One region of the Shewanella sp. H8 genome, then DNA from elsewhere that is predicted to be linked to it. Evidence: predicted binding sites of a transcription regulator. Region 1 holds the regulator's gene; each other region holds the start of a gene.
What was found. The regulator MetJ, encoded in region 1, represses methionine synthesis genes. The targets are predictions, from matches to a motif close to TAGACGTCTAGACGTCTA.
Positions count from the first base shown of each region.

Region 2: the regulator MetJ is predicted to act here: its motif matches at 2,037-2,054, upstream of msrA (peptide-methionine (S)-S-oxide reductase MsrA).
Region 3: the regulator MetJ is predicted to act here: its motif matches at 2,656-2,673, upstream of metE (5-methyltetrahydropteroyltriglutamate--homocysteine S-methyltransferase).

Region 1 covers NZ_CP157213.1:3,897,737-3,902,029, reverse strand. The annotation lists gene ABIS04_RS17015 (DUF3373 domain-containing protein) at 1-922, opposite strand, end outside; gene ABIS04_RS17010 (cytochrome c) at 1,065-1,394, opposite strand; gene ABIS04_RS17005 (sulfite exporter TauE/SafE family protein) at 1,767-2,507, opposite strand; gene metJ (met regulon transcriptional regulator MetJ) at 2,582-2,896, opposite strand; gene metB (cystathionine gamma-synthase) at 3,105-4,268, shown strand.
Region 2 covers NZ_CP157213.1:2,261,266-2,265,558, reverse strand. The annotation lists gene ABIS04_RS09855 (GNAT family N-acetyltransferase) at 1-291, shown strand, start outside; gene trxB (thioredoxin-disulfide reductase) at 380-1,333, opposite strand; gene msrA (peptide-methionine (S)-S-oxide reductase MsrA) at 1,535-2,014, opposite strand; gene astE (succinylglutamate desuccinylase) at 2,251-3,282, shown strand; gene ABIS04_RS09835 (thiamine pyrophosphate-dependent dehydrogenase E1 component subunit alpha) at 3,439-4,293, shown strand, end outside.
Region 3 covers NZ_CP157213.1:3,465,355-3,469,647, forward strand. The annotation lists gene ABIS04_RS14980 (dodecin) at 1-135, opposite strand, end outside; gene metE (5-methyltetrahydropteroyltriglutamate--homocysteine S-methyltransferase) at 299-2,590, opposite strand; gene ABIS04_RS14990 (LysR family transcriptional regulator) at 2,746-3,651, shown strand; gene ABIS04_RS14995 (HDOD domain-containing protein) at 3,631-4,293, opposite strand, start outside.

The sequences.
Region 1 (4,293 bases):
TAGTTACGATGTCACCAAACAATTCGCCATTTCCGTATTGTGATTCGAAGCCTTGGCCATAGCAAAAACGTACTGTTTGACCTTCAATACCGGTGATATCCCCTAAGTTGTAACCTAAGGTTAGACCATCGAAGTTGAAATTGACTAAGTGACCTGATGGTGTGCCGCCTCGAAGTTCGTTTTCACGATAATGACTTGGTGGGCCGTACGTTGAAGGGCGACGTCCAATAGAAAGATAAGTGCCGCTGCCGTTAATGTCTTTCCAGTTAAAATAGGCGCGTTCTACTTTTAGTTCATCACCACTGGTGCTACCGCTACTGGTGCCGTCCATGGTGAATGCATTCCATGAGTCAAACACTTTAACTCCAGTAGAATCTCCCCAGCTTTTAAACATGGTTAAGCGTCCGGCAAAGCTGACGTTGTCCCATACTTTGGCATCAATGTTTAGGCGCAAACGAGTAGTATAAAAAATATCATTATCAATATCTTGTTGGGTTTTCTGGCCTAACACCATAGGCATAACACCTTGTAGCTGACCATTTTGAAATGCGGTGGCTAAATCAGGGTTAGCCATCATCATTTGGCCTAACGGTGAGGTAGCACTACTTGGGTCACCAAATACTCCTGACATGGCTTTGGTAGCGAAGTCAGTAAAATTAACATTCATGGCTGGGTTCCAAGTGACATTTTGATAATGTAATGAATGTGCTTTGGTTCTAAAATCACCCGTAATGGCTATTCTGTCTAATGCCGTGTGACGCTCGGTTTTGTCAACGCGTGAATTTAAATATTCTAGATCTTCATTAATAGTCGCGAGTTGTTCTTTAAGATCAGCAATCTTTTGTGCATCGGTATCGGCCGCTAAGCTAGCACCACTCATAAAGAGTGCATTTGCAACGAGTATTGATATGAGTGTTCTCATAGTCTTGCTCCCCCAATTTGCCAAATAATGTACTTAATCTGGCAAATTTTTGTTGTAAGAATCCCTGAGGCGTCGCCCCAATTTTTTTTGGATTGTTATGCTTATGTAACGTTTAGAGCGAAAAGCTCTTAGCTTTCAGGTATTAGCCGCAAGTTGCTGGCTGATCTGAATCGGCTGCATGGTCATATAAAAACTGTTGAATATCTTTCAAGTCTTTTTCTGACAGCGCCTCAAAAACGGCAGGTTTTGCTTTATGTTTATCACGAGAGAAGAAGCGGTCCCATTGGCTCATGGTTTTAGCCATAGGGGTAAGTTCAGGGCCTTCACTATCGGCACTATGGCAAGCTTTACATTCTTTCTTGTAAAGGTGTTTGCCTTTTTTAGGGTTACCACCTTCGGCTGCCATTGCTTGGCTACCTAGTGATAATGCAATAGCGAGTGCGATACCAACTTTAACGTATGTGTTCATCATTTTATCCTCTATAGGGCTTTTTATAGGTGGTGCATTTTGTAATATGTGTTTCTTTCTTTGCTGTGAATAATGTTACCTAAAAGTGAGTAGTGTTAATTTGAAGTAGATCATATTCATGAGAAAAATCTAATTGAAAAAAAGTTAATTGAATCAAATCTAATGGACTTATTGTGATATGGATCATTTTTGTAACAATATGAAGTTTGCTAATTGGATGAAAAGTCTTGCAGTGGATTTATTAATAAGGAGGCGTTATCTGTTGTACTTGGTCTGTGAAATAAGTCTTTAGGAAGGATTTTATTGAGGGAAAGCTTAAAAACTCATAATGAGGCCATGGTTAGCTCATTATGAGTTGGTTAGTTGGTTAGTTGATTAGTTGATTAGTGCGCTAGTTGATTTAATCACTAACACAGTGGCACTAATACTACATAAGACTAGGGTCGCGATGCGGGTTTTATTTTTATCAACGTGGTTAATAAGCAATCCTGATACTAGATAACCCGCAACAATAGAAGGGAATAACATTAACGATAACCATAAATGTTTAGTCTCTACTAAACCGACTATGGCTAAAATAGCTAATGCAATCAGCGAACTCAGTACGAAGAAAGCTGATAATGCCGCTCTAAATTTACTCGGATCTTTGCCTGCAAGTAAAATAGCCATAGGTGGACCGCCAATAGCGGCGATGTTGCCAAATATGCCTGAAAATACACCAGCGATAAATAAACTCATTTTATTGATAGGTGCAGTGATGCGATAGACACTTAATATCACCGCAATAAATACAATTGCAGCAATGATCAGTCCCAATATAGCTTGCGGTGCAAACAGTAATAATCCTGCGCCTAAAAAGCCACCGGGGACCCGCCCAAGCAAGGCGTATTGTAATCCGTTAAATTGTAGGTGATTACGTTCTCTAAATAAGGTCATTGCAGAAATGGCAAACCCCATTGCAATAATGGGTACGGGCACAAGTTCGGGATCAACGATATATAATAGTGGACTGGCAACAACAGCTAACCCAAAACCAATTAAGCTTTGGGTTAATGCGCCTAAAAAAACGATAACTGATGCCAGTATCAAGGTGCTTGGATCGATAAATGACATCATAAGTTCTCTATAAAAACATACTGCTTCTTAGTGGGGCAGTTTCAAAGTTTGTGAGCGAGTCACCAATCAATGAACTATTCGAGTTCTTCCCACTCGATCCCCATATCATCCATTATCTTTTTCGCTTCACTTGGAATACTGTCAGGTTCATCTTTAGACAAATCACAGTCATAAGGTAATGGTTGACCTGTATATGCATGCAAAAATGCTTCGCATAGCAGTTCACTGTTAGTTGCATGACGCAGATTGTTGATCTGACGCCTGGTGCGCTCATCTGTTAGTATTTTTAATACTTTTAGCGGTATTGAAACTGTAATCTTTTTTACTTGTTCATTTTTTTTGCCATGTTCGGCATATGGGCTAATATATTCGCCATTCCATTCTGTCATTAACTTACCCTTAACGATAAATACGGTGCGGATTTTAAACCGTTACAAACTCTAGTCAAATTATTGCGACTATTTAATCACGATGCAAATAGATTTCTTGATGTTTAGACGTCTATGCGTCTATTTTTGTTGACGGATGAACAACTCTTCGGTAAATTTGGACGTCTAGACATCTACTTGTGTGTTTGTGACATTTTAGGAAGTAATTATGACAAAGCATAAAAGCGCCACATTGGCCGTTCGCCAAGGTATTGAAACAGACACACAACATGGTGCAATTGTACCTCCCATTTATTTATCGACTAATTATTCATTCGATGGTCATAATAATCCTCGTGAGTTTGATTATAGTCGTTCAGGTAATCCTACTCGGTGTATTTTGGGGGAGGCGCTCGCCAAACTTGAACAAGGTGCTACTGGCGTGGTGACCTGTACCGGTATGGCTGCCATTACGTTAGTCACCAGCTTACTTGGTCCTGATGATTTATTGGTTGTACCTCATGATTGTTATGGTGGTAGTTACCGTTTATTTACTAACTTGGCCCAAAAAGGTCAATTTAAGGTATTGGTTGTCGATCAAACTGACGCTGATGCGTTAAACCAAGCTATTGCCCAGAAACCTAAAATGGTGTGGTTAGAAACTCCGTCTAATCCATTACTGCGTGTAATTGATATCGAAGCTGTCAGCCGTGCTTGTCATGATGTTGGTGCGTTAGTGGCAGTCGATAACACCTTTTTGTCACCAATATTACAGCAACCCTTATTATTGGGTGCAGATATTGTGATCCACTCAACCACCAAATACATCAATGGCCATAGTGATGTTGTTGGCGGTGCTGTTGTGGCAAAAGATGCCAAGTTAGGTGAATTATTGCATTGGTGGTCAAACACCCTCGGGTTGACAGGTTCTGCGTTTGATAGTTATTTAACCCTGCGTGGATTGCGTACGCTTGCAGTGCGAATTCGCGAGCATCAGCGTAATGCGCAAAAGATTGTTGAATTACTTTGTGCCAGCGATGTGGTTACCAAGGTTTACTATCCGGGTTTAAAAGACCACCCCGGTCACGAAATTGCGGCAAAACAACAAAAAGGTTTTGGCGCTATGTTAAGTTTTGAATTGCAAGGGGGCGAAGCTGAAGTTGTGGCCTTTTTACAGGGGTTGTCTTTGTTCAGTATTGCTGAAAGTTTAGGCGGAGTGGAAAGTTTAGTCGCCGTTCCGGCCACTATGACTCATAGAGCAATGGACCCACAAGCACGGCAAGAGGCTGGTATTAAAGAGACTTTATTGAGACTATCTGTTGGTATTGAAGACGCAGAAGATCTTCTTACTGATCTTAAAGCAGGTTTAGCTGCCGTGGCAGCAATTAAATAAGCTTAATTTGAGTTAATGGTAGCTG
Region 2 (4,293 bases), 1.6 Mb from region 1:
TTAGTTAGACCTATGCATTTTTTTACCGATATACAACAGCATGATCTTGAATTAGGTTGGCGTTTCAAATATGTGAGTTGGGGAAAAGGCTATGCAACAGAAGCCGCTCAAGCGGTGATGGAGGTAGTGAGTGCGATAGATGAAGTCACTCATATTAGTGCACTGGCGGTAGAAGATAACTTAGCATCGATCGCTATTATGAGAAAACTTGGCATGACTTTTCAACATAAAAGTATTCACAAAGATCCACTTGGCGATACCGAAGCGGTGTTTTATCAAAAAGCAGTTTAATGGTTAGTGCATACTCCCTTAAAATATCTGTCAGACAATAAAAAAGAGCAGATAAACTGCTCTTTTTTGTCTCGCGTTAGCGGGGTGATTATTTTTGAGCGTCTAAATAACGTTCGGCATCTAATGCCGCCATACAACCAGTACCTGCAGAAGTAATCGCTTGACGATAATGTTGGTCCATTACGTCTCCACAGGCATAAACACCTTCAATGCTGGTTTGAGTTGCATTACCTTCTAAGCCACTGTTTACTTTTAGATAACCGTGATTCATTTCTAATTGGCCTGCAAAAATACCCGTATTTGGGCTGTGACCAATGGCCACAAATACACCCGCTACTTCAAGATCGCTTACTGAACCATCTTTAGTACTTTTCATCTTAAGACCAGTTACACCCATGTCGTTACCAGTCACTTCTTCAAGTGTTTGGTCAAGATGCAAAATGATATTACCGTTAGCCACTTTGTCCATTAGGCGATTGATCAGAATTTTTTCTGAACGGAAAGTATCGCGACGGTGGATTAAGTGAACTTCAGAAGCTATGTTGCTTAAATAAAGCGCTTCTTCAACAGCGGTATTACCACCGCCAATCACTGCAACTTTTTGGTTACGATAAAAGAAACCATCGCAGGTTGCACAGGCTGACACACCACGGCCCATAAAAGCTTCTTCAGATGGAAGGCCTAAATATTTAGCCGATGCACCAGTAGCAATAATGAGTGCATCACAAGTAAACTCGCCATTATCACCTTTTAAACGGAAAGGGCGTTCAGTTAAGTTCACTTCATTGATGTGATCGAAAATAATTTCTGTATCAAACTTTTCAGCGTGCTTTTGCATCCGTTCCATTAATGCCGGACCGGTTAAGTCTTCAGCATCACCTGGCCAGTTTTCGACTTCAGTTGTTGTGGTTAATTGACCACCTTGCTGCATGCCTGTGATCATTACAGGCTTTAAATTTGCACGTGCAGCATAAACAGCAGCGGTATAGCCGGCAGGGCCAGAACCTAAAATTAGTAGGTTAACGTGACGAGCTTCACTCATGATTTGGTTCTCCAATAACTTGCCTTAAGCAATATAGATGAGATTGTATGGAATTTACATCGGCGGGTAAAGCGAAGTTAAGTGTAGGAAATCGATTGTGGTTATCTATTGTGTAAATAATCCGCTTCAAGCTGAGATATGTGTTGCATCAACAAGCTTGAAACGGAAATTTGTCATAATAATGATACGGATTAATCCAACTTAGTAAACTAGGTGACAGGTTGGTAAATTATTCTTCTCAAGATAATTTTGATGATATTCCTCAGCAATGTGGAATGTTTGAATCGGTACAATTTCAGTGACAATATGACGTTGCCCCCATTTACCACTGCGTGCTAACGCTAGCTTAGATGTTTCGGCTTGGGCTTTTTGCTGTTTATCATGAAAAAAGATAGTGCTGCGATATTGAGTGCCAATGTCGCCACCCTGCATATTCAACATGGTTGGGTTATGATTTTTCCAAAAAACATCTAATAACTCGTTGTAATCGATAACTTCAGGATCAAATTCAACTTGCACAACTTCGGCATGACCAGTGGTTCCTGTTTTCACTTCTTTATAAGTCAAAGCTGAATCTTTACCGCCCATGTAGCCACATGTAGCGTTTATTACACCGTTAACTTCACGGAAAAAATACTCAACACCCCAAAAACAGCCTGCACCAAATGTTGCTAACGCCATGACAAACCCTTAAAACAAATTATAGAAGTCTAGATGGCCGTAATTGTGTTCAATATTTGTTTTTTTTGCAAGTAATGTTTTATTAATAAATAAATCTAACTTATGCCTCCATTAAAAATATTGTCGCTTATGCTAGAATCCGCTGATAAAAATAGGCATGCAAAATTTGTAAGATTAAGTGAAGCGCAACAGTAAGATTAATCATGCCGTAAAATAAAGCATTCAAGGAGTTGATAGTGTTATCTAATCCAATTAAAGATAATGATTTTCTAGCTTATACTTTAGCTAATCCAGACAAAATAGACGGCAGTTTCAATTTTATCTTAAGCAATCACACTCGTGTGGATGTGCTTGATACTGGTGTGATTGTGTTCACCCCTAATACCCCAACAACTAAAGACATAGTGCTATCAAGTGCTGTGCACGGCAACGAAACCGCGCCAATAGAAATATGTAATCAATTAATTCGTGATCTTTTGAGTGAAAAAATTATCGCTAAACAACGTTGTTTGTTTTTAATTGGTAATCCAGCAGCTATTATCAACAAAACTCGTTTTATTGACGAAAACATGAATCGTTTATTTAGCGGCGCGCATTCTAAAGGCGAGGGTTTACGCCATCCAGAGCGTCATCGTGCCAAAGCGTTAGAGCAATACGTGGCAGACTTTTACAATGCCAATAGCGACAATCAACGTATTCATTATGACTTACATACCGCAATACGTGCCTCCAAGCATGAAAAGTTCGCGATTTATCCATACCGCCCTGGTCGCGCTTTCAGCGGCGAGCAAATTATGTTTTTGGCGGCATGTGGCGTTGATACTATGTTGTTTCATCATGAGCCAACAACCACATTCAGTTACTATTCGTCTGAGCAATTTCAAGCAGATGCTTTCACCGTTGAATTAGGTAAAGTGATGCCATTTGGCCAAAACGATATGAGTCGTTTTATTCAAACTCATACTATGCTTGAAAAGTTAATCACTGAAATCGTGCTAGAAGTACCAGCGTTTGATGCCGCTAGGGTGAACTTATATAAAGTATCGCGCTCTATTAATAAGCACTTTGATGATTTTGAGTTTAGTTTTGCTGGTGATGTAGAAAACTTCAGTGCCTTTAGTCAAGGTGAAGTGTTAGCGACAGAAGGCGGTAATACCATTACAGTTGAACACCCACAAGAAGCAATCGTATTTCCGAATGCAAATGTGCCTATTGGTCAGCGAACTGTTTTATGTTTAGTACCAGCGTTAAGTGAGAAAATTGAATAGTCGTAAAGCAATATATACATGTTAATCGTGAGTAAAATACGTTTACAGTGAGAGTAAGTATTGATAGGTAGTTTACGTTAACGTAATGTCTACTCGCATAGTATAAATAGAGCCATGTTTATGTTGAACAGGGCTCAACAATAACAAGAGCATAATATGAGCAACGCACCACTGACCAATGAAACAGTGCACCGTGTCAGCTTCTTAGACAAAGCGTCATTGCACATCCCCATTTTGCGTATTTTGCAAGCTGATGGCACCACTTATGAAAATGCGGTTCTACCAGTAATCGATAAGGCTCTGGCCGACAAAATCTTTGATACTTGTGTTTTTACACGAGTATTAGACGAGCGTATGTTGGGTGCGCAGCGTCAAGGACGAATTAGTTTTTACATGACCTGTACTGGTGAAGAAGCCTCAATTATTGGCAGCACAGCAGCGCTTGATAAAGACGACGTCATTTTGGCCCAATATCGTGAGCACGCCTCATTGCGTTATCGTGGTTTTACGACTGAACAATTTATGAATCAAATGTTCAGTAACGAGAAAGATTTAGGTAAAGGTCGTCAAATGCCGATTCATTACGGCAGTCGCGAACTGAATTACCAAACCATTTCATCGCCACTGGCCACTCAAATTCCACAAGCCACAGGTGTTGCCTATGGTATGAAGTTACAAGGCAAACGTAATGTAGCCATTTGTTATTTTGGTGAAGGCGCTGCGTCAGAAGGTGATTTTCATGCCGGTTTAAATATGGCTGCAGTGCTTAAGTCTCCAACCATCTTTTTTTGTCGTAACAATGGTTATGCTATCTCTACTCCTACTGAAGAGCAATATGCCGGAAACGGTATTGCTAGTCGTGGTGTGGGTTATGGGATGCACACTATCCGTGTTGACGGTAATGACATGCTCGCGGTGTTAGCTGCCACACAACAAGCTCGAGCTCATGCACTAGAACATAATGCACCAGTATTAATCGAAGCGATGACTTATCGTTTGGGGGCGCATTCT
Region 3 (4,293 bases), 430 kb from region 1:
ACGAGTTTCGATAACTTGAAACCAACGCAAATGTAGTAAACTTTTATTGGCTTCTGCAATCGCATTTTTGACCGCCTCATCTGAACTGATAGGTGATGACCCCACTAGTTCAATGACTTTATAAGTGTGACTCATAATAGCTCCTATTGTTTTTTTGAATACATTTCTAGTGTAGTAAACAATAGCGCAGTTCACCGCAAAATCACTGCGTAATAACGAGCAAAATGGAGTAGCAGAACTCAACCTAACTCAATTGAGTTCTGCAAGTTAATCGAGAGCAACCACACTTGCTCCAACATTAAAATCGACGTCTAAGCACTTTCGTTGCTTCAATCATATTACGCAGTGCGGGCTCTACCTCATCCCAGGTACGGGTTTTTAAACCACAATCAGGATTTACCCATAATTGTTTTACCGGAATCTTCTCCGATGCCTTAGTAATAAGGTCAACCATTTCTTCAACCGTTGGAATATTGGGCGAATGAATGTCGTATACCCCAGGACCAATGTCGTTCGGATAATGAAAGTCTTCAAAGGCATTCAATAACTCCATCCGTGAACGTGATGTTTCAATGGTAATCACATCGGCATCCATTGCTGCAATAGCATTGATAGTGTCATTAAATTCGCTATAACACATGTGAGTATGAATTTGAGTTGCATCTTCAACACCTGCCGCCGATAACTTAAAAGCATCAACAGCCCAGGCTAAATAATCCGCCCATTGGCTTTGTTTAATCGGCAAACCTTCACGAAATGCGGGTTCATCTATTTGAATAATCCCAATACCCGCTTTCTCTAAATCAACCACTTCGTCACGTACTGCTAACGCAAGTTGATTGGCAATATCTTTACGTGAAATATCTTCACGAGCGAACGACCAATGCAAAATGGTTACCGGACCCGTTAGCATGCCTTTAACAGGTTTGTCGGTTAAGCTTTGCGCATAGGTAGCCCAATCAACTGTCATGGGCTTAGGGCGAGACACATCCCCATAAATTAATGGAGGTTTAACACAGCGAGAACCATAACTTTGCACCCAACCAAATTGAGTAAACCCAACGCCCTCTAATTGTTCGCCAAAATACTCCACCATGTCATTACGTTCAGCTTCGCCGTGAACTAGCACGTCGATACCTAATTTAAGTTGACGAGAAATAGTGTCTTGAGTGACTTGTTCAAGCTGTAACCGGTAATCACTGTCATTGATTTCGCCTTTACGCCAGCGGTTGCGTAACCCTCGAATAGCGGGGGTTTGCGGAAATGAGCCTATGGTAGTCGTGGGTAACAATGGTAGCCCTAGCTTTTGCTGTTGGGCAATAATACGGCTGGCAAATGGACTGATACGTTCAAAATCATCAGCGGTTAACTGCGACACACGATCAACAACCTGTTGATTAGCTGCGGCAGCTTTTGCCAAGCGGCGTTGCTGGCAACGATCAATAATCGCTTGGCTAGTTGCAGAACCTTGCTCAACGATTAATTGGTGAATTTCATTAAGCTCAAATAACTTTTGTTTTGCAAAAGCTAATTGACCAAGCAATGGACTCATTAATTGGGTTTCAACCTCGACATCAACAGGACAATGCAACAATGAACATGAAGGTGAAATCCACAAACGATCACCTAACGTAGTCGCTAATTCGGATACTTGCTCAGCAATTACATCAACATCAGCAGCCCACACATTGCGGCCATTAATGACCCCAATAGAGAGCACTTGTTGGCGAGAAAGTGCATCAACAAACACATCACATTGTTCTGGCGCTGTTACTAAATCAAGGTGTAATCCCTCTACCGGTAATGCGCTCACCAATGCTTGATGATGGGCAATAGAACCATAATAACTGGCAAGTAAAATATTCAATGACGTAGGTTTTTTTTGCGCTAAAAATTGATAGCTGTGGTTAATGGCTTGCTGCCACTCGTCGGTTAAATCCGCTGCAAGTACCGGCTCGTCAAGTTGAACCCAGCTAACACCTTGGGCAGCAAAACGAGACAGTATTTGCTCATAAGCTAATAGTAACTGCGGTAATAACGATAACTTATTAAACTCAGTGAGGCTTTTAGATAAATATAAATAAGTTACTGGACCGAGCATTACTGGTTTAGCTTGATGGCCTAATTGTTGTGCCTCTGTCACTTCATCAAACAATTGCTCAAAGGCAATCTCGAATGTTTGTTCAGCGCTTAATTCTGGTACTTGATAATGGTAGTTAGTATTAAAAAACTTGGTCATTTCTGCCGCACAGGCATGTTGGCCAGTTTGCGATCGACCACGAGCCACGCGAAATAATGTGTCAATGTCGATAGCGGCTAGGCTGCCATCAGCTTGAGTGGCACGATGACGTTCGGGGATCGCATTTAACGTCGCGCTCAGGGTTAACACTTGGTCATAATAAGCAAAGTCACCTACGGGAACGAACTCAACGCCTGCGTCTGCTTGCCACTGCCAATGGGTACGTTTCAACTCACTGGCAACCTGTTTTAATTCCGATAATGCCGCTTCACCGCGCCAATAGCGCTCAAGTGCAAACTTCAATTCTCGCTGACGCCCTATACGGGGAAATCCTAAACTTGAAATTTTCATACTGCTTTCCTTTTCGTTGAGCAAAAAATTTATGGACATTTATGCAGAAAAACTGCATAGGCGTCTGGACGTCTAGAAGTTTATTGTGTTACTCTGTTGTCAAGCAATCGAATTGATTTCATCGGCTAGTTGAGCAAGATTCATGTGGAGAGAAAATGATAGAGCTTAGACACCTTCGCACCTTGATGGCGTTAAAAGAAAGTGGCAGTTTAGCGGGTGCGGCTAAAAAACGATTTGTAACTCAGTCGGCGCTTTCTCATCAAATAAAAGAGTTAGAGACTCGGATTAACTCAAGCATTTTTGTGCGTAAAAGTAAGCCGTTAACCTTTACGCATGAGGGGGCACGTCTGCTGAATCTAGCAGAAGAAATCTTACCCAAAGTGATTGCAACTGAATCAGATCTTAAGCGCGGCTTAGAGGGTGAAAGCCAGCAGCTTAAACTGGGTATTGAATGTCACAGTTGTTTCCGTTGGTTAATGCCCGTTATAGAGCAATTTAAGCAACACGCTCCGGCGGCCCAAATTGATATTTCAAGTCGACATTTATTTGATTCACTCAATGCGTTGGAAACGGGTAGTTTAGACATAGTACTAACATCAGACCCAGTACCAGGCCACAGCATTGCTTATCAACATCTATTTGATTTTGAAGTTAAATTAGTCGTTTCCAGTGATAGCACTTTAGCGGCACAAGCATTTGTAACACCAGCACAACTGGCAAAACAAACCTTAATTAGCTACCCAGTACCTTTAGCACGTTTGGACATTTATAAACACTTTTTAGAGCCTGCTGGCATTGAACCTGGCGAGCAAAAACAATGCGATTTAACCTCAATGTTATTACAGCGTGTTGCCTGTAATGACGGCGTAGCAACCCTGCCTACTTGGTCTATCCGAGAAAGTCAGGGATTAAGTCTTACCGCGGTAAAATTAGGAGCTGAAGGACTAAAACGTCCATTATTTGGTGCCTATCGCCGCGATGCCACTAATGCAAATTTAATCCAAAAGTGGTTCGAGCTGGTAGCAAGTGAAGGTATAAAACTACAACGGATTGATCAATAAACCCCGTTTAGATAACACGCGTCGAAGCACAAGTCCCGGTGAATCAGGATTTTGTGTTTGGCGTAAGTTATGTGCAATTAAAAACTCTTCGCGTAAATCATCATCTAATCCTAATGATTCAAAAGCCTCTAGTGATAACTGCTGCTGTTGTTTATCAATGAGTGATTTCAATACTTTTAACGATACTGGTCGTGGTAACTCAGCGTTTAAATAAGCAAATGCAGTTAACGTAATCACCTGGCCAAACACACTAAATAGCGCTAATGTTTGCATTTCGTCTGCATCAATTTTACTACTCGTATTGGTTGCGCTTTCTTCACGTATTAATGCTATGCAATCCATCGCAATGTTTTCATTTAATTCCCAATAACCTTGAACAAGTTTTTTATAAGGCTCAGAAAGCTCATCAAGCCTTTCTTTAAGATAAAACGAAAATGCATAACGATAAATATTCACTTGGCCTAAACGAATTAAGGCATCTTTAACACTTCGGCTTTTTGTCAATACGATGCCTGCGGCATGCGCAGTATTACTGCGTAATAACAAATGGGCTGCTAAAGCAGGATCTGCAGATACCGTATCAATAACAACTCGAATATTAGCTTCATTAATAAGGGCTTTCTTTAACGGAATTAATATCCC